One region of the Liquorilactobacillus sp. genome, then DNA from elsewhere that is predicted to be linked to it. Evidence: predicted binding sites of a transcription regulator. Region 1 holds the regulator's gene; each other region holds the start of a gene.
The links. Region 1 encodes HrcA, which represses chaperone genes, less so after heat shock. Its sites were predicted from a motif close to TTAGCACTCNNNNNNNNNGAGTGCTAA; they were not measured.
Positions count from the first base shown of each region.

Region 1 (4,588 bases):
AGTAACATCAAGTAAAACAACATCCTTAACATCACCAGTAATAACACCACCTTGGATAGCAGCACCCAAAGCAACAGCTTCATCAGGGTTAACTGATTGATTAGGTTTCTTACCCGTTTCAGATTCAACTGCAGCCTGTACAGCTGGAATACGTGTAGAACCACCAACCAAGATAACTTCGTCAATCTCACTCATTGAAAGTCCAGCATCTTTTAAGGCATTACGCACTGGAATTTTTGTTCTCTCAACTAAGTCAGCTGTTAAATTATCGAATTGTGCACGTGTTAAGGTCTTCTCCAAATGAAGCGGACCGTTCTCGCCAGCAGTAATAAATGGCAAGCTGATTTGCGAACTTGTAATTCCTGAAAGATCTTTCTTAGCTTTTTCAGCTGCATCCTTCAAACGCTGCATAGCCATTTTATCTTTTGAAAGGTCAATCCCATTTTCCTTCTTAAATTCAGCAATCAACCATTCCATAATCTTGCTATCGAAATCATCTCCACCAAGGAATGTATCACCATTTGTTGAAAGTACCTCGAATACCCCATCACCTAATTCAAGGATAGAGACATCGAAAGTCCCACCACCAAGGTCAAATACCAAGATTTTTTCATCACGGTCAGTCTTATCAAGACCGTATGCTAAAGCGGCAGCAGTTGGTTCGTTGACAATTCTTTCAACCTTTAGTCCAGCAATTTTACCAGCATCTTTTGTAGCTTGACGTTGACTATCGTTAAAGTAAGCAGGGACTGTAATAACTGCTTGCGAAACATCTTCACCAAGATATGATTCTGCATAATCCTTAATATATTGTAAAATCATCGCTGAAATTTCTTGAGGCGTATATTCTTTGTCTTGAATCTTTACTTTGTAACCAGCTTCACCCATATGACGTTTGATTGATGCAATTGTATCAGGGTTCGTAATTGCCTGTCTCTTTGCAACTTCTCCGACTTGAGTCTCACCGTTTTTAAATGATACAACAGAAGGAGTTGTACGATTTCCTTCAGGGTTAGTAATAATCTTAGCTTCTTTTCCTTCAAGAACGGCAACTGCAGAGTTAGTTGTTCCTAAATCGATTCCAATAATCTTTGACATTAATTTCAACCTCTTTCAAAAATTTTTAATTTATTGTGCAACGACTACCATTGCCGGTCGTAATACACGATCCTTCAACATATAGCCATCCTGAAATACTTCAATTACAGTTTCCGTCTTCTGACCTTCTCCAGCCGGAACGGACTTAACAGCTTGATGAAGTGTTGGGTCAAAGTCTTGACCAAGTGCTTCAATCTTTGTCACATTATTTGCCTTCAATGCTTTTTCCATATCGTTGAAAACAAGTTCGATTCCTCTTTTTAATTGTTTGGAAGCATCATCAGTAACTTCAATTTTTAATGCTCGATTCAAGTTATCAATAACTGGAAGAACATCTTTAGCAAGGCTCTGACCATCATAACGCAATAACTTTTCTTGCTCTTTCTTGAATCTTGTATGCATATTAGCCATTTCGGCCTCGGCTCTTAGATACTTATCCTCAAAACCATCGCATTTTTTTTGAAGTTCTGCTGCTTTTTGTTTTAATTCTTCTTTTTCAGAATCCTCACCATCCGCAACAGGTTCTTTTGAAGTCTCTTCCTTCGCTTGTTTTTCATCAACTTCTGGAATCTTTTCACCTTCAACAGGCTCTTCTGAAATATCCTCATTAGTTTTCAGAGTTTGCTTTTCTTCGCTTCCCTTTTGTTCTGACAAACAGACACCCCTTTTCTAATCATCATAAAAACTATAGTAATCCAATAATTTACGTGCCAATTCTTCTTGAAATGTTTGAACAAGTCCAATCATCTTAGAATATGGCATATTTGTTGGACCAAGCAGAGCAATTAATCCTTGTCCATGCTGTGCCACGTCGTAAGTGGTTGAAATCAAGCTGTAATTGCTTAATGAGCTGTTAGTCAGTTCGTCTCCAATTTTCACTTGAATTGTACCTGTCGAATTACCAATTAAATTATTAAGATCCTCAGAACGCTCAATCAAAGAATAGAGTTCTTTAATCTGATTGACATCTGCTTTACCAATAAAATTCAATAAATTCAACTTGCCACTCACAAAGAATTGCTCGCGCGCCGACCGCTCCAGAATATTCCCGAAAATATCAAGAAATCCTACAGGTCTTTGAACATAATGCAATAATAGAGGAATCGTCTCATGCAGTCTCTCAATTACCTGATCAAGCGGTAATCCAACAATCCGGTCATTGACCACACGAATTACGGCTTCGATCTCATCACCGCTCAATCCTCTAGGAACATTAAAGAGTTGGCTTTCAACGTTCCCATCACTGGTAACCAGCATCATCATTAGCTGCTGGTTACCAACCGGAAGAACCCTAAAACCCTGAAATCTAATATTTTTCGTCTCAGGTTTAAAAGCAATTGCAGTGTAATTGGTCATATCAGAAAGTATTTTCGCAGACTCAGCGACAATTTCATCAATCTTATAGAAATCATTGTCAAATGAGGAGCGGATGTCATCCAGTTGTTCTTGATTAACAGTATCAGGCTTAACAAGATTATCGATATAGTAACGATAACCTTTCAGAGTTGGTACCCTACCGGAAGAAGAATGTTCCTTGTTGATAAATCCCAGATGCTCCAGTGCTACCATCTCATTGCGGATAGTCGCAGAACTTACCTGCATTGGCAACTGTTCACCTAAAAATTTCGAACCAACAGGCCTTCTAACAGTTGTGTACTCCTGAATTATTGCTTCAAGAATTAACAATTGTCTCTTAGTAAGCATTTCAATCACCTCGATTAGCACTTAATGTTATAGAGTGCTAAGTCAATTATTAATATACAAGAACTGCTTAAATAAGTCAAGAAATGATGCCCAATTATCCCATATTTCTTATATTTCTCTTGCTTTCTTAAAGTATTTCCGTGTGTCTTCCTCATCTTTTTCTAACTGTGTAATTAGTCCTGCCGCCCCAGTATATTTAACTTGTCCCCTTAACTTCTCATACCAGTCAACTACTACATCTTGATCATATACCATCTGTGAAAAATCAAGTAAATTAATTTCTAGTGTGACCTCTCTCCCGGCGCCAAAAGTCTCATTTCGTCCAATCGATGCCATTCCTAAGACAACTTTACCGACAAGCGCAACTTTAACAACATATATTCCCTCTGCTGGCAGCATCTCTTGTGTATCAACTGCAACATTGATTGTGGGAAATCCAAGTTCACGCCCTCTTTGTTCACCATGAACAACTTTACCACTATTTTGATAATGATATCCCAAAAGCTCATTCGCACATGCAATATCACCATTCAAAAGTGCTTTTCGAATTCGTGTTGAGCTAATCTTTTGTTTCTTGTCATTTAAATGTTCCACTTCAATAACTTTAAAACGCTTTTCAGCATATTTTGAAAGGAGCCGCATATTTGCAGTGTCCTTCTTACCATACGTATAATCAGAACCAGCAACAATTGCCTCTGCATTCAATCCTACCATATATTTATCGACAAATTCTTGCGGTCCCATTTTGACCAGAAGATTATTCAATGAGACTACATATACAATATCAGCACCCATTTTTTCAAAAAGTTTAATTTTTTGCTCCAAAATGGTCAGATATTTAATATCTCGTGGATTCACTCCCTTGAACGGAATCGACGGGTGCATGTCTAGTGTCATTACAGCCAATCTTACATTTCGACTCTTGGCTTCGGTTTTCGCTCGGTGAATAACTGCTTGGTGTCCACGATGCACACCATCAAAAAAGCCTAGCGCTAAAACAATATCTCCTGTTGGTAGTATTGACTTGTTAAAAGGTTCTACTAAGTTGATTACTTGCACTTTCTATTCTCCTCTAAGTTAAATCAATCATCTGTTCGGGTTGATATCTTTCTTTCTCTTCATTGTAACGATAGATACATCTGGCTTTGTTTTGATACATCAAAACAATTTGTTTAGCTGTACCATTGACTTCATCAGGAAATAAGAAACCACCATTTTTAATAATTTCCCATTGTTTCTCATTTAACACGACATGAAAATATTTTTGTAATGCGTAATCAACTGGATATAGCAGACTTTCAAGCTTACCATTTTCTGCAGCCTCTGCTAATTCACTAATTTTAACAGCTTGGTCAATCGTAAAACCACCACTTGATAAACGTGATAGATCCGACATAACAGCTGGCACACCAAGCTGACGTCCTAGATCAACAGCTAACGTTCTAATATATGTTCCCTTTCCACAGCCAACTTCAAAATAGATTTTCTGATATCCACTGTCAAGATCAAAAACAGTTGGATTAGTCTGTTTGAAATATTCAATGTGAACATTTCTTTCAGGTCGCTCTACTGGATCTCCAGCACGGGCATAATCGTACAGTCTGCGGCCATTAACCTTGATTGCTGAATACATAGGCGGAATTTGAATCAAATCACCAGTTAACTCGTTCATTTTATCATTAATTTCTGCACTAGTGAATGGTTCGTTCATTGATTTTTTCTCAACAATTTCACCATCAAGATCTTCAGTCGTTGTTGAAAATCCCAGTGTGATTTCTCCAATATA
Region 1 covers NZ_JBDNTS010000006.1:105,556-110,143, forward strand. The annotation lists gene dnaK (molecular chaperone DnaK) at 1-1,098, opposite strand, end outside; gene grpE (nucleotide exchange factor GrpE) at 1,129-1,752, opposite strand; gene hrcA (heat-inducible transcriptional repressor HrcA) at 1,768-2,802, opposite strand; gene ribF (riboflavin biosynthesis protein RibF) at 2,911-3,861, opposite strand; gene truB (tRNA pseudouridine(55) synthase TruB) at 3,875-4,588, opposite strand, start outside.

Region 2 (4,588 bases), on a different contig from region 1:
TTTTCGTAAATCAATATTGATTGGACCCGAGATGGGATTGTTTCCATAACCGATAAAGGCATTATTAACAGTTAGGACAATATTGCCACTTTGCCGATCCGCGGTGAATTGAAAATGAGGTCCTTGTTGTCCGTCAGTGGGCCGCTCTATGCGCTTGATCTTTTCAAGCTGTTTTCTGCGACTTTGAGCCCTCTTTGTTGTTGATGCACGTACAATGTTGCGTGTAACAAAATCTTCAAGTTTTTCAATTTCTTCTTGTTGTTTTTCATATTGTTTCATTTTCTGTTGAAAACGTTTTGCCTTTTCTTCAATATAGGAAGAGTAATTCCCATGGTAATGCTCCGCCCCACTTGGTGTGAGTTCACAAACTTCCTGAGAGATTTTGTCAAGGAAATAGCGGTCATGTGAGATGATTAAGAGAGCACCGGAATATGATTGTAAATAGCCTTCTAACCAGCCTAAAGTCTGGATGTCTAAATGGTTTGTTGGTTCATCCAATATTAATAGGTCATTTTTTTCTAACAATAGTTTTGCAAGTGCTAATCGAGTTTTTTGTCCACCAGACAGGGTTCCAATGATAGTTGAAAAATCCTTCTCATAGAATTTAAAGCCGTGAAGAACAGCTCGAATTTCTGATTCATAGCCATAACCGTTTGCTTCTTTGAAGTTGTGCGATAGCTGGTCATAACTGTCAAGAAGTGTGTCATACTGTGATTTTGATTGGGTAGAATGATTAAAGTTTGCAATTGCATTTTCTAGTTCATGCAGTTTGACCTCCATTTTCATTAAATCATTGAAAACAGTAAGCATTTCTGCATAAATACTTTTTGAGGAATCTAAACCGTTCTCTTGTGCAAGATAGCCAATTGTCATTTTTTTATTTTTTGTAATCTGACCATTATCAGGCGATTGCAAGCCAACAATCATTTTAATTAATGTCGTTTTGCCGACTCCATTTCGCCCGACGAGAGCAATCCTTGAGCTTTCCTGAACATCAAGGTTAACTTTTTGGAAGAGAACATCACTTCCAAATAGACGCTCAACATTTTGTACTTGAAGTAAAATCATAAAAACACCTCTTGAATATTAAAATTAATAGCAATTATAATCTTTGTGAAACTTGGTAAGTAATTGCTCATTCTATTGCATGTGAATGTATTTTAGTGTAGCATGAATACGGTAAAATATAGTGTACAACATTATTGCTTGTGAAGATAGTTAAATACGTAACTTCACAAGGAATGTGCTATACTACATAAAAAGACTGAATCATTTATTAATGAAGGGAGACAAACAATGGTAACATCAAAAATTCCTCACGCGACAGCCAAAAGACTGCCAATTTATTATCGTTACTTGCACTTCTTATCGGATGCAGGCAAACAAAGAATTTCATCAACCGAGCTCGCAGATGCTGTTAAGGTTGATTCCGCAACAATTAGAAGAGACTTCTCATACTTTGGTGCTCTAGGAAAACGAGGATATGGGTATGATGTGGACAGCTTGCTTGCTTTTTTCAAGAAGACCTTAAAGCAAGACCAGTTAACAAATGTAGCACTGATTGGAGTTGGTAATCTCGGGCATGCGCTCTTGAATTATAATTTTCATCAGAGTAATAATGTGCGTATTAGTGCTGCTTTTGATATTAATCAGGATATCACTGGAACAATTCAAAGTAGTGTCCCGGTTTATGATATGGCTGATATGAAGGAGCAGTTAACAGTTCAGCAAATTGAGATTGTAATTTTAACCGTTCCATCCAGTGTCGCTCAAAAGGTTACAAAAGAGCTTGTTGATGTTGGAATTAAGGGAATACTTAATTTTACGCCGCTTAGAATTACAGTTCCTAGTACTGTTAGAGTTCAGAACGTTGATCTAACAAATGAATTACAAACCCTAATTTATTTCCTGAATAAATTTGGTGATGAAGCTGAAACACCATCAGAAGATTAACAGCTAAAAATGCTTTGCTAAAGTTCTTACTGCGGTAAGGCTTTTTATTTTAGTTGAAGTGCAACAACCAGAAGATTCATAAGTATATGAGTAATGATTGGTGCTTTAATATTGTGAGCCTTGTAGTATACAAAACTCAAAACTAGTCCTAAACAAGCATAGGTTAAGTAGTGCCCGTCAGCATGAGCAATGCTGAAAAGAATACTTGAGAAGAGTGCAGCTCCCATTGGATTAATAAAGGTTGAGAGGTTACCGAAGAATACTTTGCGAAAAATAAATTCTTCCATTACCGGTGCAGCAACTATTACGTATATTAAATAATAAGGATAGTGAGCGATAATTGTCATTATTTGGCTTGTATTTTCGGAGACCGCTGGTTGATGTAGAAAATAAATTTCAGCAAGCATTGTTACTTTTTGGACAAGAAAAGCTAGAATTGTTCCCAAAATACCTAATAATAGTACTGAAGTCAGGGAGCTTTTTTTTGAATCAATATGGTTCGCAAACGGAAATTTCTGGTTAAGGTAGAACATACAGAATATTCCTGCAGTTCCCACAATACTAGTTGTGATGAACAGCAATAGATTACTTTTGCTTACTGTAAAAAAAAGATTCGGAAATAGCATGACAACAAGATATGTTACGAGTAGTACGAAAGAATTTTTTCTGATATTCATAGTTAGCTCCATTCACTTTAATAATAGGTCTAGTATAGCATATATTAATTTAGCACTCTTGCAGTTAGAGTGATAAAAAACTTGCATTTTTAGCATGAATTGATTATAGTAATAGTTGTGATTAGCACTTGAACTAATAAAGTGCTAAAAGCAAAACAATATTGGAGGGATATACAGTGCTTAAACCTTTAGGAGATCGTGTTATTTTGGAAGTTCAAAAAGATGAGGAACAAACTGTTGGCGGTATAGTGATTGCTAGCAATGCTCAAGAAAAGCCACAAACAGGAAAAGTGGCAGCTGTTGGTGCAGGCCGAGTTTTAGATAACGGCGAAAAGGTTGCTTTATCAGTCAAAGTCGGTGAAACAGTTTTGTTTGATAAATATGCTGGCACAGAGGTCAAATACGAAGAAAAAGGGTATTTGGTTGTTCATGAAAAAGATATTGTTGCAATTGTAGACTAAAGATTATTATAAATCGACTATGAGGTGAATTATTAATGGCAAAAGAAATTAAATTTTCAGAAGATGCTCGTTCAAAAATGCTTGCAGGTGTTGATAAGTTAGCAAATACGGTTAAATCAACAATTGGTCCAAAAGGAAGAAATGTTGTTTTGGAACAGTCTTATGGTTCACCAACAATTACAAATGATGGTGTAACTATTGCAAAGGCAATTGAACTTGAAGATCACTTTGAAAATATGGGAGCAAAACTTGTTGCGGAAGTTGCTTCAAAGACAAATGATATTGCAGGTGATGGTACTACAACTGCTACTGTATTGACACAAGCAATTGTTACGGAAGGAATGAAGAACGTAACTGCAGGTGCAAATCCAGTGGGTATTCGTCGAGGAATTGAGTTGGCAACAAAAGCTGCAGTCGATGAACTGCATGAAATGTCACACAAAGTAGAATCAAAGAGTGATATTGCTCAAGTTGCTGCAATTTCTTCAACTAGTGAAGAGATTGGAAAGTTAATTGCGGATGCAATGGAAAAAGTTGGAAATGACGGTGTTATTACAATTGAAGAATCAAAGGGAATTGATACTTCATTGGATGTTGTAGAAGGAATGCAATTTGATCGTGGATACCTTTCACAATATATGGTTACAGATAATGATAAGATGGAAGCAGATTTAGACAATCCATATGTTTTGATTACTGATAAGAAGATTTCAAACATTCAAGAAGTTCTCAATCTCTTACAATCAATTGTAGAACAAGGGCGTCCATTGTTAATCATTGCTGATGATGTTGATGGTGAGGCCTTACCTACGCTTGTTTTGAACAAGATTCGTGGAACGTTCAATGTTGTTGCTGTCAAGGCTCCAGGCTTTGGTGATCGCCGTAAAGAGATGTTGCAAGATGTTGCTACATTGACTGGTGCGACTGTTATTACAGAAGACTTAGGTCTCCAATTAAAAGATACAACGGTTGATCAGCTTGGTTCTGCAAGCAAGATTACTGTGACAAAAGAAAAGACTACTATTGTTGAGGGTGCCGGCAATAAGTCTGAGATTGCTGAGCGTGTAAATACAATTAAGAAACAAATTGCTGAAACAACTTCAGATTTTGATCGTGAAAAGCTACAAGAGCGCCTAGCTAAACTTGCTGGTGGTGTAGCTGTAGTTAAGGTCGGAGCAGCAACTGAGACAGAATTAAAGGAACGTAAGTATCGTATTGAAGATGCATTGAATGCTACTAGAGCAGCTGTTGAAGAAGGATTTGTTTCTGGTGGCGGAACAGCATTGGTTAACGTTATTGGCAAAGTTTCCGAATTGGAAGAGACTGGTGATGTTCAAACCGGTATTAATATTGTTAAGCGTGCTTTAGAAGAACCTGTCCGTCAAATTGCTGCTAACGCAGGACTTGAAGGTTCTGTGATTGTGGAAAAGTTAAAATCACAAAAAACAGGAATTGGTTACAATGCTGCTACAGATGAATGGGTTGATATGGTAGAAG
Region 2 covers NZ_JBDNTS010000004.1:50,715-55,302, forward strand. The annotation lists gene ABF682_RS03090 (ABC-F family ATP-binding cassette domain-containing protein) at 1-1,068, opposite strand, end outside; gene ABF682_RS03095 (redox-sensing transcriptional repressor Rex) at 1,297-1,953, shown strand; gene ABF682_RS03100 (lysostaphin resistance A-like protein) at 1,998-2,630, opposite strand; gene groES (co-chaperone GroES) at 2,807-3,091, shown strand; gene groL (chaperonin GroEL) at 3,127-4,588, shown strand, end outside.
Region 2: groES (co-chaperone GroES) is a predicted target of HrcA. The motif match lies at 2,752-2,778, and genes of this name have one in related genera.

Region 3 (4,588 bases), on a different contig from region 1:
TCAACTTCTTGGTGTCTCATATCTGCAAATTGATCCATTAACCCTCTAAGGCCCTGAATAACATCCTGACCTTTTTCAGTAATAATCATGCCAGACCTAGTTGAAGCAATTAAACTTTGCTCGCGTAGAAAATCGGTCTCAGTTCTAAGCACACGCTCCGTCAATCCGAACTCCTGCGAAAGAACTCGCCTGCCAACAGGTCCCATCCAAGAGATATACCGTAATATCATGAACCGTTGCACCATGGTTTCAACCATGTCGGGAGCAATCTTTTCAATCCATTCAAACTCCTGATGCATCATAGTTACCTTCCTAATGGGACCAATATTGTCCAGTGGTGTCGTTAAACGACCCAGCAAGTCAAAAAACAAAAGCACAACAACAATTTCTCTTTAATTGTTCTCATACCTCCATCAACAACTGCATTATAGCAATATTTCATGCCTAATGCAAGCCAGTAAGTTCTTATTAACAATGGTCGTTAATAGACTAAATTTATATCAATAGCGAGCCTAATTATTCTGTTATTCCGAATTTTAACGTAAAAATTATAGAAAACCACTCCAAGTAGCGAACAATAGTATAATTTCATTTACATTTAAAAAATTCAACCATAAATTTAATTTCTTTTTCTTTGTGTTGAACTGCCAATCTTCAGTTCTTCGCGATATTTTGCAACCGTTCTACGTGATATTTGTATTCCAACCTTTTCTAATTTCAGGACTATCTTACTATCTGACAATGGTTTTTGCTGATTCTCAGCCGTCACAATCACATTTATGTGTTCCTTTATTGTATCTACAGAGATATCTTGTTCCATACTATTTACAGGCCTTCTAAAGAAGTATTTCAGTTCATAGACTCCATAATCACACCGCAAATACTTCCCATTGACAGCTCGACTAATAGTAGACTCATGCAGGTTTAACTTTTGCGCAACATCTCTTAAAAGTAGCGGTTTCAACTGCTGTCCATCATTCAAAAAGAAATCATGCTGGCGTTCAATTATGACCTCTGCTACTCTGACAATGGTTTCCGCACGCAACTCAATATCTTTAATAAGTTCTTGGAAATCTTTTTGTTTTTCTTTCAAAAATTTTTGAACTTCAATTTCATTTTCTGTTGTAAACTTATTATAGTAATCTTGCTTGAAGACAACTAAAGGTTTTGTCCTCTTGGTTGTTTTGATACTAAAGTCAAGTGTCTCTGGATTTTTTTTTATTATTAAATCAGGATAAACATACCCAATATTTTCTTGTTCAAAAGCTGCCCCTGGCGCTGGGGTCAGTCGCTTAATAAATTCAACAACCTTTGAAACCTGTTTTGTATCTATGGACAAATCAACTGCAATTTTGTCCCAGTCCTGATCAACCAAATTTTCAAACTCATTTTCAATAATTAATTGTGCTGCAGCAGGAGCATTTTCGATATTTTGAATTTGTAAAAGCAAACACTCTTTCAAAGAACGTGCGCCAACGCCAGGTGGATCAAGTTGCTGCAGCAAAGTCAGCGCATCCATCATCGTAATATAATCAACACCAGTTTTTGCAATTAACTTTTCTAAATCAACTTTCAAATATCCATTCTCATCAAGTTGTCCAATTAAATAAATAACCCAACTTCTGAGATTTGTTTTTCTCATCGTTAAATGAACCTGTGACAATAGATAGTCATAAAGCGACTGACCTTTATTATCCGTAATCATGTCAAATTGGCTTGCCTTGAGCTCTGACATACCAGTCGAATTACCAGTATAGCTCATCGTTTCTTTGATAGAAACAAATGGATTATCCAATTGTTTTTGTTTTAGATATTTCGCAAGATCTTCAGTACTATAGCGCAATATCTGAATTGACTGCTGCATCTGTTGGGTCATGGCAAATTTTTGAATCTGCTTTTGAATCTGCCCATATCCATAACTTTGATTGTGGGGCATAAAATTTCACCTATCTTTTCAACTTGTAAATTTGAATTCTTTCTTGTAGAATAGTATGAGTAATTGCGCCGCTAGTGTAATGGATCGCACGCAAGATTCCGGTTCTTGTAATGTGGGTTCGACTCCCACGTGGCGCATAGTATCTATTGGTGATTATAAAGGCTTACCGCTTACAAAACAACTATTAGCGAACAGCAACGTGCTTAAAATACGTCCAGCAAGTTTTACTATTATTTTGAAGGTGGCAATATATTATTGCTTTTATAGTAGTCCACAAAGATAAATTGATAAAATCTATACAACCTCAATGAAGCAAGGGAGTGCTTGCAAAACTTGAACATGCAAATCAAGTTTTGGAGGTGCTTTTTTGATTCGTAATTATGCTTACATCTTAAAGCCGAAACATGTTTATTCACAATAAATAGCTGAGCTGGTCAAAGTTTAACTTTTGCTCCAGTCCCTCATTTTTTTAATAATCAGATGCCTGCCTTATAAAAGAAGCTTTAAAATTATTCAAAGCTTCTTTTATAACTGCTGCCTAGATCACAATTATTTCAAGTCCTGCCTTTTTATTTGACCTTTTTTGACCATTAAGTTAAACTAGCAATACAAACGTTTGAGTGCTACACTTAAAACGTTAAATTATAGTTTGAGGGGGTCGTCGTTCAATGAATTTAGTACCTACTGTTATTGAACAATCAGCACAAGGCGAACGTGCGTATGATATTTACTCAAGACTTCTAAAAGATCGCATTATCATGCTTTCTGGAGAAGTCAATGATGACATGGCTAATGCTATCATTGCACAATTGCTGTTCTTAGATGCACAGGATTCAGAAAAAGACATTTACATTTATATCAACTCACCAGGTGGCAGCGTGTCTGCTGGATTGGCAATCTATGATACGATGAACTTTGTTAAAGCAGATGTTCAAACGATCGTAATGGGGATGGCTGCTTCTATGGCAAGTGTCCTTTCAACTGCTGGTACAAAGGGCAAACGTTTTGCATTGCCTAATTCAGAAATTATGATTCATCAACCATCAGGTGGCGCACAAGGTCAAGCAACTGAAATTAATATTGCCGCAGAACACATCTTAAAAACTCGTAAACTTGTCAATAAGATTTTGGCAGATGGTTCTGGTCAAGATATTAAAAAAATTAATCGCGATACTGAACGTGATAACTTTATGACTGCTCAACAAGCCGTTGATTATGGTTTGATTGATGGCATCATGGAAAACAAAAAGAATCTAAAATAAGATAATAAACTGAGAATGTGGAATACGTCGAGAAATGTGACTTATAAAACACGTTTATTCGTAAAAAAATAGAAAGACAGGCTCAAAAAGTTAATTTTTGACTCTGTCTTTCTATTTTTTACCTTAATATCATACCAATTCACTTATTTCAGTGGTCAAATTTTACCGACTTATGTCATACGCCCTTTAATATTTCATTACCATTTCTTAATTGTTCAGCCAATTCATTTATTTTCCGTAATCGATGATTGACTCCTGATTTAGAAATTGGTCCATTTTCTACCAAATCCCCCAGCTCTTTTAAACTAACTTCTGGATGTGCCAATCTTGCACGCGCAATATCTTGAATCTTGGGCGGTAACTTGTTAATTCCATAATTTGCATCAATAAATCCAATATTCTCAATTTGATGCTTTGCCGCATCAGCCACTTTATTCATATTAGCATTCTCGCAATTAACAATTCGGTTGACTGAATTGCGCATGTCGCGCACAATTCTAATGTCCTCAAACTTGAGCATTGCGCTTGTAGCCCCAACTAAGGACAAGAAATCTGCAATTTTTTCTGCCTCTTTTAAGTAAGTAATATATCCACTACGTCTTTCAGTCTTACGTGCGTTCAACCTATAGCGGTTCATTAAGTCACAAATTACATCATTTTGTTCCTCATATAGTGAATAAATTTCTAAATGATAACGACTTGTTTCTGGATTGTTTACCGAACCCGCTGCCAAAAAAGCTCCTCTTAAGTATGATCTGACTTTTGCATCATCTTCTAAAAAATTAAGAGGGACTCCCGTCTTCAACTGAAAACCATCAAGTATATCAAGATCTCTTAATACTTGTTCACTACCTGTTTTTAGACGAACAATGTACAAATTATTTTTCTTGAGCTTCATCTTTCTTCTCACTAATAATTCGCTTTCAACCTCATAAAACTTTTTCAGCAGCTGGTATATTCGCCGAGCAATTGCAGGATTTTCTGTTTGAACATTTAATACAAAATGATGGTTTACAAGGCTCAAAGATCCGTTCATTCGAATTAATGCCATCAATTCAGCCTTTGCATTTCCAAAATGAACCTCAAGTGTTGTCAATTCTTTTTTCACATCACTGGCGTAAGACATGCAGCCACCCCCTCTAAATTTTCTAGTTCAATTTACTATCCATCCAAGACAACGGGCGACTCGTTAAACCAAGTAATTCATCAACAACCTGTCTACCATTATGAAATACCCCATGATTTCTGAGTTCTAAAAAATTATTGGAAACTACCCTACATCCTAAATTGCGCAGACCATTAAAATCATGCTTGACTTGGTACAAGTATTCATCATATTTTTGCTGATCCATGTAATCATCCGGCACAGGTTCAGTATTGACAAAAACCG
Region 3 covers NZ_JBDNTS010000004.1:88,918-93,505, reverse strand. The annotation lists gene ABF682_RS03275 (sugar-binding transcriptional regulator) at 1-299, opposite strand, end outside; gene rpoN (RNA polymerase factor sigma-54) at 620-1,936, opposite strand; tRNA gene ABF682_RS03265 (tRNA-Arg) at 2,002-2,073, shown strand; gene clpP (ATP-dependent Clp endopeptidase proteolytic subunit ClpP) at 2,605-3,198, shown strand; gene whiA (DNA-binding protein WhiA) at 3,374-4,324, opposite strand; gene ABF682_RS03250 (gluconeogenesis factor YvcK family protein) at 4,347-4,588, opposite strand, start outside.
Region 3: clpP (ATP-dependent Clp endopeptidase proteolytic subunit ClpP) is a predicted target of HrcA. The motif match lies at 2,537-2,563, and genes of this name have one in related genera.